Regions from separate parts of the Paenarthrobacter sp. NyZ202 genome, predicted to be linked through region 2. Evidence: predicted binding sites of a transcription regulator. Region 2 holds the regulator's gene; the other holds the start of a gene.
The links. The regulator HrcA, encoded in region 2, represses chaperone genes, less so after heat shock. The targets are predictions, from matches to a motif close to TTNGCACTCGNNNNNNNCGAGTGCNAA.

Region 1 (6,404 bases), 670 kb from region 2:
GAAGATCCCCGGCGCCCAGATTGTCCGCCGCCGCGGCCGCACGTTCGTCATCAACAAGAAGAACCCCCGGATGAAGGCCCGCCAGGGCTGACCGTTGCGGGCCGGGCACTGCCGGACGCTGTTTAATGGGTTCATGCCCATCCTGAACAAAGACATGTCCCTGTGCATATCGCTGGCGGCCCGGCCCAGCAACATCGGAACCCGGTTCCACAACTACCTCTACGATTTGCTGGGCCTGAACTTTGTTTACAAGGCATTCGCCCCCGCAGACATCACCATGGCAGTGGCCGGCATCCGTGGCCTGCCTATCCGCGGCGCAGCTGTTTCCATGCCGTACAAGGAAGCCGTGATCCCGCTGGTGGACGTCATGGACCCCTCGGCGCTGGCCATCGACTCCGTCAACACCATCGTCAACGACCACGGCGTGCTGACCGCCTACAACACGGACTACATCGCCATTGCCCGGCTCCTGGCGGACCACCAGGTCCCCTCAACGCACTCGGTGCTCCTCCGTGGAGCCGGCGGCATGGCCAAGGCCGTCGCCGCGGCGCTCCGGGATGCCGGTTTCACCACGGTGACCATCGTGGCCCGCAACGAAGCCAAGGGCAGGGCGCTCGCGGATCTCTACGGTTTCGGCTGGCAGGACGATGTCAACGGTTCCACGGCGGACCTCATCATCAATGTGACACCCCTGGGAATGGCCGGCGCCGACGAGACCGCCCAGTCCTTCAACGACGCGACCATCGCCGCGGCCCAGGTGGTGTTCGACGTCGTGGCCCTGCCCGCTGAGACTCCGCTGATTTCGGCTGCGCGGTCGGCAGGCAAGCCGGTCATCACTGGCGCGGAAGTGATCGCCATCCAGGCAGAGGAACAGTTCGTCCTGTACACAGGCGTCCGTCCCACGGCGGAACAGGTACGCGAGGCATCGGAGTTTTCCCGGCGCTAGCCTGCCTGCTGTGCGTGCGTTGCCGGTTCCACCACGATTGCCACTCTGTCCTCGCCGATCCGGGTGAGGACCAGGGTGGCTGTTTTGCCGGCCTTGGACTTTGCGGCGGGCTTGCCGGGCAGCAACTGCTTCCTCAGTTCCTCCGGGGTGACTGCTGTTCCCCGCTTCTTGATGTCCAGCACGGTGATGCCATTCGCTTTTACCCAGGCCTTCAGCGCCTTGACGTTGTACGGCATGGTCTCGATGACTTTGTAGGCGCGGGCGAACGGTGAGTCGTGCAGCTCCGGGGCGAAGATGTAGGCGATGTGTTCATCCGCCAGGTGCCCGCCCAGCCGTTCGGCGACGTCGGCCACCAGTCCTGCGCGGATCACCGCACCGTCCGGTTCGTACAGGTAACCTTCAACAGGCCCGACGGCGGCTGCCGGACCGCCGTCGAAATCCTCGCCGCTGGTGATCTCCGCGGCGCCCTGCGGCCCGATGACGAGGGCGGCCCGGCGTACTCCGGGGCGGGCGACGGCGTTGAACCACAGGGTCACCTCCGTGACGTCACCGCTTACCGAAACCCACTGGGCCTCGCAGCCCTCAGGGACCGAATCATGCGGCATGCCCGGGCCCATCTTGACTCCCACGGATCGTCCGGTGGAGGCAAGGTGTTCCACGAACGACAGTGGGGGAGAGAAGGCCTCAGGGTCCCAGATCCTGGTGGTGCCGGACGTGGAGGTGGTGCGCCGGGCGGGATCCAGCCAGATACCGTCCACGCCATCCAGCTCAACGGAGGCAGCGTCGGCGTGCACCACCACTGCGTGGGGGAACGGCATGAGGTTGATGGTGGCACAGGCGGCCGTGGTTTCATCCATCTCCACGGCGGTAACTGAGATATCCATCGACGCCAGGGCCAGGGAATCGGCTCCGAGCCCGCAGCCCAGGTCGGCAACATGGGTGACACCGGCCTTGGCGAAGCGCTCGGCGTGGCGCGCGGCGACATTGAGGCGCGTAGCCTGTTCCAGGCCCGCCTGGGTGAAGAGCATCCGGTGGGCGAACTCGCCGAACTTCGCCTCGGCCTTGGTACGCAGGCGGGACTGGGTCAGGACGGCCGCCACGAGTTCGGGGGAGTGCCCGGCCTTGCGCAGATCCGCGTTCAGGGCCAGGGCGTCGGCTTCCCGGTACGGCCCGAGCGACGCGAGGAGCTCCCATCCTTCGGTAGTCAGCAAAGGTGCAAGGTGTTCCTGGGGAGCGTTGGGCATGGCATCCAGCCTAACGTTTTCCCCTCCCGGACCGGGACGATGGTGATCAGCCCGATAGGGTTGATTTCATGGAAGACACCGCAGCTCCGCAGCCCTCCGACACCAACAACACCGGCGGAAACCAATCCGTCCGGCCCGGAGCCGATGGACATTCCGCCGGCCGGTCCCTTTCCACTTATGCCCGTCCTGCCCTGATCGCCGGCGTGGTGATCGCGGTGATCTGCATCGGCCTGCTCATCGTCATTTTTGCCTTGGATTCCTTCAATGCCGCCGCCTACTCGGTGACGGGCAAGAGCGTCAACGATGCCACCGACGAGGCCCGTGACATCCGGGAGTTGTATACGGGTGCCCGCACGGGCGGGACCATCGGCCTGGTGGTTTCCGGCGTCGTGGCAGTTGCGTCGGGGATTGCGCTGTACCTCAACCGCGGGGCTGCGGCGGCGGACGGCGATGACGAGGATTACGATCTGGACGATCTCCGGGACCAGTAGCGGGTTCACCCATGACGAAATGCTGGCACTCGCCTTGACCGAGTGCTAACGGCTTACATAGAGTCTGTGTTAGCACTCTCCCCGTGAGGCTGCTAACCACGCCAGGTAAGCTGCCGGCACCGCGACGACGGTTGCACGCCTCGGCACCCTTGTTCTTAGTCCATGAATCAGCTCATGAAAAGGAGAGATCCGAGTGTCGGTCTCGATTAAGCCTCTTGAGGATCGTATTGTTGTTCGCCCGCTCGAAGCAGAGCAGACCACGGCTTCCGGCCTGGTCATTCCGGACTCCGCACAGGAGAAGCCGCAGGAAGGCGAAGTTGTTGCAATCGGCCCCGGCCGCTTCGATGACAACGGCAACCGCGTTCCGGTTGACGTAGCTGTTGGCGACGTCGTCATCTACTCCAAGTACGGCGGAACCGAAGTCAAGACCGGTGGCAGCGAGTACCTCGTTCTGTCCGCCCGCGACGTCCTCGCGATCGTCGTTAAGTAACTTCCTGGATTCCCGCACCGCAGGCACTTTGGAAACACTCCGAGCCGCCGCGGTGCGGGTTTTCCGTCTTGAAAGGACACAACCATGGCAAAGCAGCTTGCATTCAACGATGCTGCCCGCCGGTCTCTTGAGGCCGGTATCGACAAGCTCGCCAACACTGTCAAGGTGACGCTGGGCCCGCGCGGCCGCAACGTCGTACTGGACAAGAAGTGGGGCGCGCCCACGATCACCAATGACGGCGTGACCATCGCCCGTGAGGTGGAGCTTGACGACCCGTACGAGAACCTTGGCGCACAGCTGGCCAAGGAAGTAGCCACCAAGACCAACGATGTCGCCGGTGACGGCACCACCACGGCCACCGTCCTGGCCCAGGCCCTGGTCAAGGAAGGCCTCCGCAACGTCGCAGCCGGCGCAGCTCCGGGCGAGATCAAGCGCGGCATCGAGGTTTCCGTGGAAGCCATCGCCGCCCGCCTCCTGGAGAACGCCCGCGAAGTAGAAGGCACCCAGGTCGCCAACGTTGCCGCCATCTCCGCGCAGAGCGATGAGGTTGGAGAGCTCCTTGCAGAAGCTTTCGGCAAGGTGGGCAAGGATGGCGTCATCACCATCGAAGAGTCCTCCACCACCCAGACCGAACTGGTCCTCACCGAGGGCATGCAGTTCGACAAGGGCTACCTGTCGCCGTACTTCGTCACGGACGCAGAGCGCCAGGAAGCCGTCCTCGAAGACGCGCTGATCCTGATCAACCAGGGCAAGATCTCCTCCCTGCAGGAATTCCTGCCGCTGCTGGAGAAGGCCCTCCAGGCTTCCAAGCCGCTCTTCATCATCGCCGAGGACATTGAAGGCGAAGCCCTGTCCACGCTGATCGTCAACCGTATCCGCGGAACGCTCAACGTTGTGGCCGTCAAGGCACCGGGCTTCGGTGACCGCCGCAAGGCCATGCTCCAGGACATCGCCACCCTCACCGGTGCGCAGGTTGTCTCCCCGGACCTGGGCCTCAGCCTGGACACCGTTGGCCTTGAGGTGCTGGGTACTGCCCGCCGCATCACGGTTACCAAGGACAACACCACCATCGTTGACGGCGCCGGCACGGAGCAGGACGTGGCCGACCGCGTTGCACAGCTCCGCGCAGAGCTCGCCCGCACCGACTCCGACTGGGACCGCGAGAAGCTGCAGGAACGCCTGGCCAAGCTGGCCGGCGGCATCGGCGTGATCAAGGTTGGCGCAGCCACCGAGGTTGAGCTCAAGGAAAAGAAGCACCGCATCGAGGACGCTGTGTCCTCCACGCGTGCTGCCCTCGAAGAAGGCATCGTCTCCGGTGGCGGCTCCGCCCTCGTCCACGCCCTGAAGGCACTGGATGAGTCCCCGGAGGTCAAGGCACTGGAAGGTGACGCAGCTGCCGCTGTCGGCATCGTGCGCCGCGCTCTGGTCCAGCCCCTTCGCTGGATCGCCCAGAACGCCGGCTTCGACGGTTTCGTGGTTGTTTCCCGCGTGTCCGACCTTGAGGCCAACCACGGCTTCAACGCCAAGTCCGGCGAGTACGAGGACCTGATCGCCGCAGGCGTGATCGACCCCGTCAAGGTCACCCGCTCCGCACTCCGCAACGCCGCTTCCATTGCAGCCCTGGTCCTCACCACCGAGACCCTGGTTGCCGAGAAGCCGGCCGAGGAAGAAGACGCACACGCAGGTCACCAGCACTAAGCTGACTGCATCAAAGAGCCCCGGTCACGTGCGCGTGGCCGGGGCTTCTTGCTGCCTTCACCCGGGTGCGCTGCCGCTATTGTGAGCGTCCGACGGCGGCGGTACCCTGACGCTTATACGGCGGCTTGGGCGGGCCAACCCCGGCTGCTTGAGGCCGCGGGGTGAGTCATGTCAGTACCGGCCACAGCCTTGGACCAGGGCCGCTCAGCGTATTCGGAACACCGCTGGAGCGAGGCCTTGGAGTGCCTCGCCCGGGCGGACGCAGAGGGCGGCCTTCCTGCCGAGGACCTCGAAACGTTGGCATCGGTGGCCATGCTGCTGGGCAAGGACTCCCAGGGGGAGGAATACCTGACCCGGGCACATGATGACTTCCTGGCCATGGGGGATGTACCGGGGGCCGCGAGATGCGCCGCCTGGATGGTCCTCTACCTGATGGACATCGGCGAGAGTTCCCACGGTTCAGCGTGGATGTCCAGGGCCACGCAACTGGTCGAGTCAATGAACGGTGCCGGCCCGGCGGAGGGTTACCTCCTGATTCCGTCGGCGCTCGGGGCGCTCTACCACGGGAGCCCGGCGAAGAGCGAGGAACTCTTTACCCGCGCCTTGGGTATTGGACGGCGTTTCCAGGACCGGGACCTCATGGCCTTGGGGCAGCTTGGCCTGGGCACGGCCCGGTTGACGCTGGGTTTTCCCGACGAGGGGCTGCAGCTCCTGGATGGGGTGATGTTGTCTGTCACCGCGGGCGGGATATCCCCGATTCCCACCGGGATCATTTACTGTGCAGTGATCGGCAGTTGCCGGCTTGCCTACGATGTGCGCCGGGCCCGGGAATGGACCACGTCGCTGGAGCGCTGGTGCGGGGACCGCCCGGATATGGTGATGTTCAGTGGCCAATGCCAGAACCACCGGGCTGAGCTGTTCATCCTCCACGGTGCATGGGACGACGCCCTTGATGCCGCCCGCATCGCGCAGGACCGCTCGCGCCGGGGAGATCCTGAAGCCCTCTACGGGGCGTGGTACCAGCAAGGCGAGGTGCTTCGGCTCAGGGGAGATTGGGAAGCAGCCGAAGCAGCGTACGCAAAAGCCGGGGAAACAGGGTTTGAACCGCTGCCGGGCTTGGCGCTGATGCGGGTTGCCCAGGGCAGGATTTCCCAGGCGCAGGCCATGATGCGCCGCGCGGTTGCCGCAGCCGATCCAGCCAACAGGTACCGCCTGCTGCCGGCGCTGGTGGAAGTGGAACTCGCTGCGAAGGACGCCGGAGCGGCAAGGGAAGCCGCCGATGAGTTCTCAACCCGGGCGGGGGAGTCCGTCAGGCCGTTGGAGCACGCCTTGGCAGCGCAGGCGGAGGCCGGGGTGTTCCTGGCCGAAAGCCGCCCGCTCGAGACGTTGGCGGCGGCACGGAAAGCCTGGCGGATCTGGTACGGCCTGGAGGCGCCCTTCGATGCCGCCCGTTGCCGCGTCTTGGTAGGACGCGCCTGCGCCGGGCTTGGCGACCAGGATTCAGCGGCGATGGAGTTCGAGGCAGCCAAGGCCGA
Region 2 (6,404 bases):
GCCGAAAGGCAGGTCTACCTGCGTGACGTCCCCGGTGACCACCATCTTGGAACCGAATCCCAGGCGGGTCAGGAACATCTTCATCTGTTCCGGGGTGGTGTTCTGGGCCTCGTCGAGGATGATGAAGGCGTCGTTCAACGTGCGTCCGCGCATGTACGCCAGCGGTGCCACTTCGATTGTTCCGGCGGCCATGAGGCGCGGTATGGACTCAGGGTCCATCATGTCGTGCAATGCGTCGTACAGGGGACGCAGGTACGGATCGATTTTGTCGCTGAGGGTTCCGGGCAGGAAGCCCAGCCGCTCCCCTGCCTCAACAGCGGGACGGGTGAGGATGATGCGGTTGACTTCCTTCAATTGCAGGGCCTGCACCGCTTTGGCCATGGCCAGGTAGGTCTTGCCGGTACCGGCCGGACCGATTCCGAAAATCACCGTGTTGTCATCGATGGCATCGACGTAGTTCTTCTGGTTCAACGTCTTGGGGCGGATGGTCCGGCCCCTGCTGGAGAGGATGTTGTGGGTCAGAACATCCACGGGGTTCTGGGCCGACTGCGACCGCAGCAGGGACACGAGCTGCTGCAAGACGTCCGGGGTGACTACGGTGCCTTTCGCGACCAGTCCGCGGACTTCCTCCAAAAGCCGCATGATCCTGGGGATAACGGTCGTAGGGCCCGTCATGGACAGCTCGTTGCCGCGGACGTGGAAGCTGACATCCGGGAACTGCTCCTCGATGTATCGCAAGGCCTCGTCGTGGCTGCCCAGCGAGTGAACCATCTGATCGGAGTTGTCGAACGTGACGATTTCCGTGCGCGTACCCGGTAAGGTGTGCGGGAACTCTGTGGAGGCCGGGTTCCCGTTGCCGGTCCGCTGCCGCCCATTCAGGGATTCACTCATAGTGGTGGCCGTGTGGCCTGTTCTCCTCGGGTTGGTTCTCAGTTGCCTTCAATCCTACGCCAGCCCGCCCTTCGGCGGACGCCTTCTGTCGCCCGGCCGGGCAGGCAGGCACCCTGCGACATTTTGTCTCAACTCGGCATCGGGCGGGTATCAATACTGTTTCAGTTGCGGCGCATGCCCGGAAATCCCCGGTGACCGCCGCCGCCGATGTGCCAAGCTGGCATGGCGGGCAGAAACAACGCCACGTGAAAAACTTCCGGCGGACACCGCCGAAACCAAGGCAAGGACCCCCCATCAAGCAGCCGGCACACACCCAGCATGGCGCACCACAACGGAGGAAATCCGTGGTGGCCGCGCCGGCAATGCTTGCTGTCCTCCTGTTGACGGGCTGCATCGCCAACGGTGGTTCCACTCCGGAGTCCACCAGCCCCCCGGCGGCCAGTCTCCAGGAGGCCCCGGCCAGCAATGCACCGCTGGAAACAACCCAGGCTTCCACCAAGATTCCCGTGTACTGGATCGGTCGCAGCAAGGACGAGGTGTACCTCTACCGCGAGTTCCGGGACATTTCGGGTGATGGGAACCCCGTGACCACAGCCCTGCGGATCATGATGGCCGACAAGCCGCTGGACCACGACTTCTTCACGCCGTGGCAGGAGCCCGGCAGTTTGGCCACCTCAATTTCGGGCAAGAACGTCATCACGGTCGACGTTTCCCGTGATGCCTTCAACTCCAACCTCGACGCCGGCATGGCGCAGCGGGCAATCCAGCAGCTCGTCTATACGGCTACCGCGGCTGCTTCGTCGTCGGGACTGATCAATTCCGGGCAGCAGATCCAGGTAGTCATCCTGGTGGACGGACATACGGATTTCATGGCCTTCGGCCAGGTCCGCCTCGGCCAGCCCATGTCCCGGGATGCCTCCTTGGTGGCCCCCCTGTGGATTATCGATCCCCAGGAAGACAACGCCCTTCCGCCCGGAGCCGTCAAGTTCAATGGACGCACCACCAACAGCTCACTGCCCGTGGCCTGGCAGATTCTGCAGGACAATGGCAACGGGGACCGGGCCAACCTGCTGACCGGCCAGACGAAAGCTTCCGGCGAGGCCGGGCAACTCGGCGTCTTCTCCTTCAGCGCCACGCTGAACCCCGGGAAGTACGAGGTTCGTGTTTCGCAGGTGGACGCATCCGGCCAAACCGATGAAAGCACTACCGATACCCGGCTGTTCCGCGTCCAATAACCCTGCCGGGCGGTAGCCGGGAGGGGCTGTCGGCAGCGCCTACCAGCGTCCCAGGACATCGCTGGCAAGAACGACGGCGGCAGGACCCGCCGTCGACGACCGCAACACGTGGTGACCCAAGAGCGCCGTAACGGCCCCCGCGTCACTGAGCCGGGTAACTTCCCGCGGTGAGATGCCGCCTTCCGGTCCCACGATCAAAAGCACTTCAAGGGGTGCTTCTGTCCCGTCAGCCACCAGGCTTGCCGCTTCCAGGACAGACCGCAGAGAGTTCCTGGCGTCCTCATGCAGGATGATGGCCATGTCTGCTGCCGCGACCGCCTTGGACAGGCCGGCCGAGTCCGCCACAGGACGAACCTCGGGTATCCAGGACCTGCGGGCCTGCTTGGCCGCAGCTGCCACCACGGACTGCCACTTGGCATGGGCCTTGGCTGCCCGGTCGCCCTTCCACCGGACAATGGAACGTTCAGCCTGCCACGGCACCACCGCATCAATTCCAAGCTCGGTAGCCGTCTCAATGGCCAGCTCGTCGCGGTCGCCCTTGGCCAAAGCCTGGACAAGCACCAGACGGACCGCAGGGCGCTGCTCGAAGGAAACCTCACCGGCCTCAACGGACAACGACCCCTGCCCGGCTTCAACCACCGTCCCGGTGAGGCGGGTCCCGGCGCCGTCGGTGATGTCCACGGATTCACCGGCCACGATCCGCTTTACCGTGACAGCGTGCCGGGCTTCCTGTCCGTCCAGGACGAACACCGAGCCCGGCCCGACGCCATCCAGCGCACCCGGCGAGGCGAAGAAAACGGGATTGCTCACCGCTACAGGTTACCGAGCTTGTCCCGGAGCTTGGCGAACATGCCGCCGCTAGCCACCAGCTTGCCCTCCGTGAACTGTTCCCCGCGCAACTTGGCGAGCTGCCTTAGCAGGTCTTCCTGCGCCGCATCCAGCTTGCTGGGCGTCTCAACATGGAGGTGCACTTTGAGGTCGCCGCGGCCATACCCACGCAGGTGTGTCACACCGAGACCACGCAGGGTGATGATTTCACCGGATTGGGTTCCGGACTTGACGTCGATTTCCTGCGGGCCGTCAAAGGTTTCAAGGTTCAATTCGGTGCCGAGCGCGGCTGCAGTCATCGGCACGCTCAACGTTGCGTGGAGGTCGTCGCCTTCCCTGACGTACGTGGGATCGTTGTTGACCCGGATCTCCACGTACAGGTCGCCGGCCGGACCACCTGCAGGACCGGCCTCGCCCTGGCCGGAGAGCTGGATACGGGTTCCTGTGGCTACACCGGCGGGGACCTTGATGGTGAGCGAACGGCGGCTGCGGATACGTCCCTGGCCGCTGCACTCGTTGCACGGATCCTTGATGATGGTGCCGAAGCCCTCACAGGAACCGCAGGGTGCCGTGGTCATCACCTGGCCGAGGATGGACCGGACCGCGCGCTGTACCTGGCCGCTTCCGCCACAGATGTCGCACCGCTCCGGATGCGTGCCCGGGCGGCAGCAACTGCCGTCACAGGTGGGGCATACGACGGCGGTATCTACTTCAAGCTTCTTATTGACACCGAAGACGGCATCCTTGAGGTCGATCCTGACGCTGATGAGGGCGTCCTGTCCGCGGCGTACACGGGAAGCCGGGCCTGCGTGGCCGCCTGCGCCACCGCCGAAGAAAGTATCGAAGATGTCCTGGAACGCGAAACCCTGGCCGGAGTAGCCGCCACCGAACCCGTTGTCGGTACCGTTCTCGTTGCCGGTTGCATCGTACACCCGCCGCTTCTGGGGGTCGGACAGGACTTCGTAAGCATGGGTCACTGCTTTGAACTGTTCCGCGACGTCCTCGCCCGGGTTGACGTCCGGGTGAAGCTTTCGTGCCAACTTTCGGTACGCCTTTTTGATCTCTTCTCCGGTCGCTTCCGGGGAGACTCCCAAAACGTCATAGTGGCTGCTCAAAGTCGGTATCTCTTCCTTGTTGTACTGCAGTTCTTTACCACGGGGCTGCTTCAGCCACCGAGAATTCGTGACAGGTATCTGGCCACGGCGCGTACCGCGGCCATGGTGGTGGGATAGTCCATCCTGGTGGGACCAAGGATTCCGACTTTGGCTCCCGAGCCGTAGCCGGTAGCCACCACCGATGCTTCCGCCAGCCCGTCGTAGGGGTTCTCGCGCCCGATGCTGACCGTTACACCCCGTGGGTCGTCGCCCATATCCGACAACAACCGGAGCATGACCACTTGTTCCTCAAGGGCTTCAAGAACCGGGCCGATGCTCAGGGGAAAGTCGACGTTGGAGCGGGCCAGGTTGGCAGTTCCGGCCAGCAGAATCCGCTCCTCCCTGCTGGTATCGCTCAAAGTTTCGAGTCCGTGGGCAAGTCTCTGCGCCAGGCCCCGGAGCTCGGGACGGCACAGCGCGACCACCGAGGGAAGAACCTGGGGCAGGAGGGACAACTGCGTGCCGGCAATGCTGCCAAGGAACTTGGAGCGCAGAGCCATCAGGGCGTCGTTGGAGACCTCAGATCCGGTCTCGATGACTTTCTGGCCCACGCTGCCGGTGTCGGCGATGAGGACTGCCAGTACCTGGGTTGGGCCCAGGAGGACGAATTCCACGTGGCGTACCAGGGCTTGCTTGGAGTGGGGATACTGCACCACGGCCACCTGGTTGGTCAGCTGGGACAGCAGCCGTACGGTCCGCTCCAGGATGTCATCAAGATCATCCGGTCCTTCAAGCAGGGAATGGATGGCGCGCCGTTCCGCAGCAGACAGAGGCTTGACCTGTGAGATCCGGTCCACGAACAGGCGATAGCCCTTGTCCGTGGGAATGCGCCCCGCACTCGTGTGCGGCGCTGCGATGAGGCCTTCCTCTTCCAGGACCGCCATGTCGTTCCTGATGGTGGCACTGGACACGCCAAGATGGTGCCTCTCCACCAACGCCTTTGACCCCACGGGCTCCCGGGAGTGTACGTAGTCCTCAACGATGGCACGGAGCACTTCAAGCTTGCGTGGCTCACTCATTGCAACACCTCCTGACGACTTTCCCCGGTCCCGCCGACCACTGATCGCGGGACAGACGGCTCACACCGTTTTTAGCACTCAACATGCCCAAGTGCTAATAGTCTAGTATGCGCCCCGGCGTTGTTAGCATGGAAACCGCCCGCCGGGATGTCGGGCGCGGGCCGCGCACCCTTGCCGTCCTGCTAATCCCGCCCAGCTACGAGAGGCAGGCCCTTGGCCTTTGACACGTGGGGTCCCACCGATCTCTCCGCCCCGGCCAAAACCGGGCTCCCTGAAGTCGCCGTCCAGCGGGGCATGGTCCTGGAGGACGTGCAGTCCGGCTGGGTGGGAGAAGTCACGCGCGTGGAGAAATCCGGCGGAATGCATATCGTGTCGCTGGAGGACCGCCGGGGCAAGACCAAATCCTTTCAGCTCGGTTATGGCTTCCTTCTGGAAGGCCAAGCCATCCGGCTCATGCCGCCCGCGGCGAAAGCGCCCGCCTCGCCGGCAGGTGGCCGTACAGCATCCGGCTCGGTGCGGGTGGAGGGCCAGCGGGCCCAGGTAGCCAAGGCGAGCCGGATCTGGGTTGAGGGCAAGCACGATGCCGAACTCGTGGAAAAAGTCTGGGGTGACGACTTGCGGGCCGAGGGCATCGTGGTGGAACCACTGCACGGCGTGGATGACCTCAAGGCCGCGATTGCCGCCTTCAAGCCTGGTCCCGGGCGTCGGCTTGGCATCCTGGTGGACCACCTTGTGGCCGGCTCCAAGGAATCCCGGATCGCTGCGGAGGCGATGACGTTTCCCGGCGCCACGGGAAACGTACTGATTGTCGGACACCCTTATGTGGACGTATGGCAGGCGATCAGGCCCAAAGTCCTCGGCATCGAGCAGTGGCCCTCAGTTCCCAGGGGCATGGACTGGAAAACCGGAATCCTGAAGGCTTTTGGGTGGCCGCACACCACCGCCGAGGACATCGGCCTGGGCTGGCAGCGGCTCCTGGGGGCGGTACGTACCTACGCCGATCTCGAGGCCTCGCTGTTGGGGAGGGTGGAAGAAGTCATCGACTTCCTCACGGCCCCTTAGCGGAAATTCCCGGCGCGGGTCACGGCACCGTGGTCCCGGAACCCGGCCGGGACACAGTATTCTGGGACAGCAAGACCGCAGCACCTCGAAGCAAAGGGAACACACCGTGGCAGACAACGCACCTGATGAGCCGGGCCGGGCCGCTGGTCAGCCCCAGTACCATGGCGCACCTGCGAACGCACTCCCCCTGACCGCAGGCGAAGACCGCCAGTGGG

Region 1: the regulator HrcA is predicted to act here: its motif matches at 2,704-2,730, upstream of groES (co-chaperone GroES).

What each region holds. Positions count from the first base shown of each region.
Region 1 is NZ_CP187556.1:3,161,896-3,168,299, reverse strand. It holds gene ykgO (type B 50S ribosomal protein L36) at 1-91, shown strand, start outside; gene ACPFL9_RS14670 (shikimate 5-dehydrogenase) at 134-946, shown strand; gene ACPFL9_RS14665 (THUMP-like domain-containing protein) at 943-2,190, opposite strand; gene ACPFL9_RS14660 (hypothetical protein) at 2,259-2,681, shown strand; gene groES (co-chaperone GroES) at 2,875-3,171, shown strand; gene groL (chaperonin GroEL) at 3,256-4,869, shown strand; gene ACPFL9_RS14645 (LuxR C-terminal-related transcriptional regulator) at 5,038-6,404, shown strand, end outside.
Region 2 is NZ_CP187556.1:2,496,482-2,502,885, forward strand. It holds gene ACPFL9_RS11545 (PhoH family protein) at 1-891, opposite strand, end outside; gene ACPFL9_RS11550 (GerMN domain-containing protein) at 1,254-2,126, shown strand; gene ACPFL9_RS11555 (16S rRNA (uracil(1498)-N(3))-methyltransferase) at 2,166-2,936, opposite strand; gene dnaJ (molecular chaperone DnaJ) at 2,939-4,069, opposite strand; gene hrcA (heat-inducible transcriptional repressor HrcA) at 4,120-5,127, opposite strand; gene ACPFL9_RS11570 (DUF3097 domain-containing protein) at 5,341-6,189, shown strand; gene ACPFL9_RS11575 (DUF4870 domain-containing protein) at 6,296-6,404, shown strand, end outside.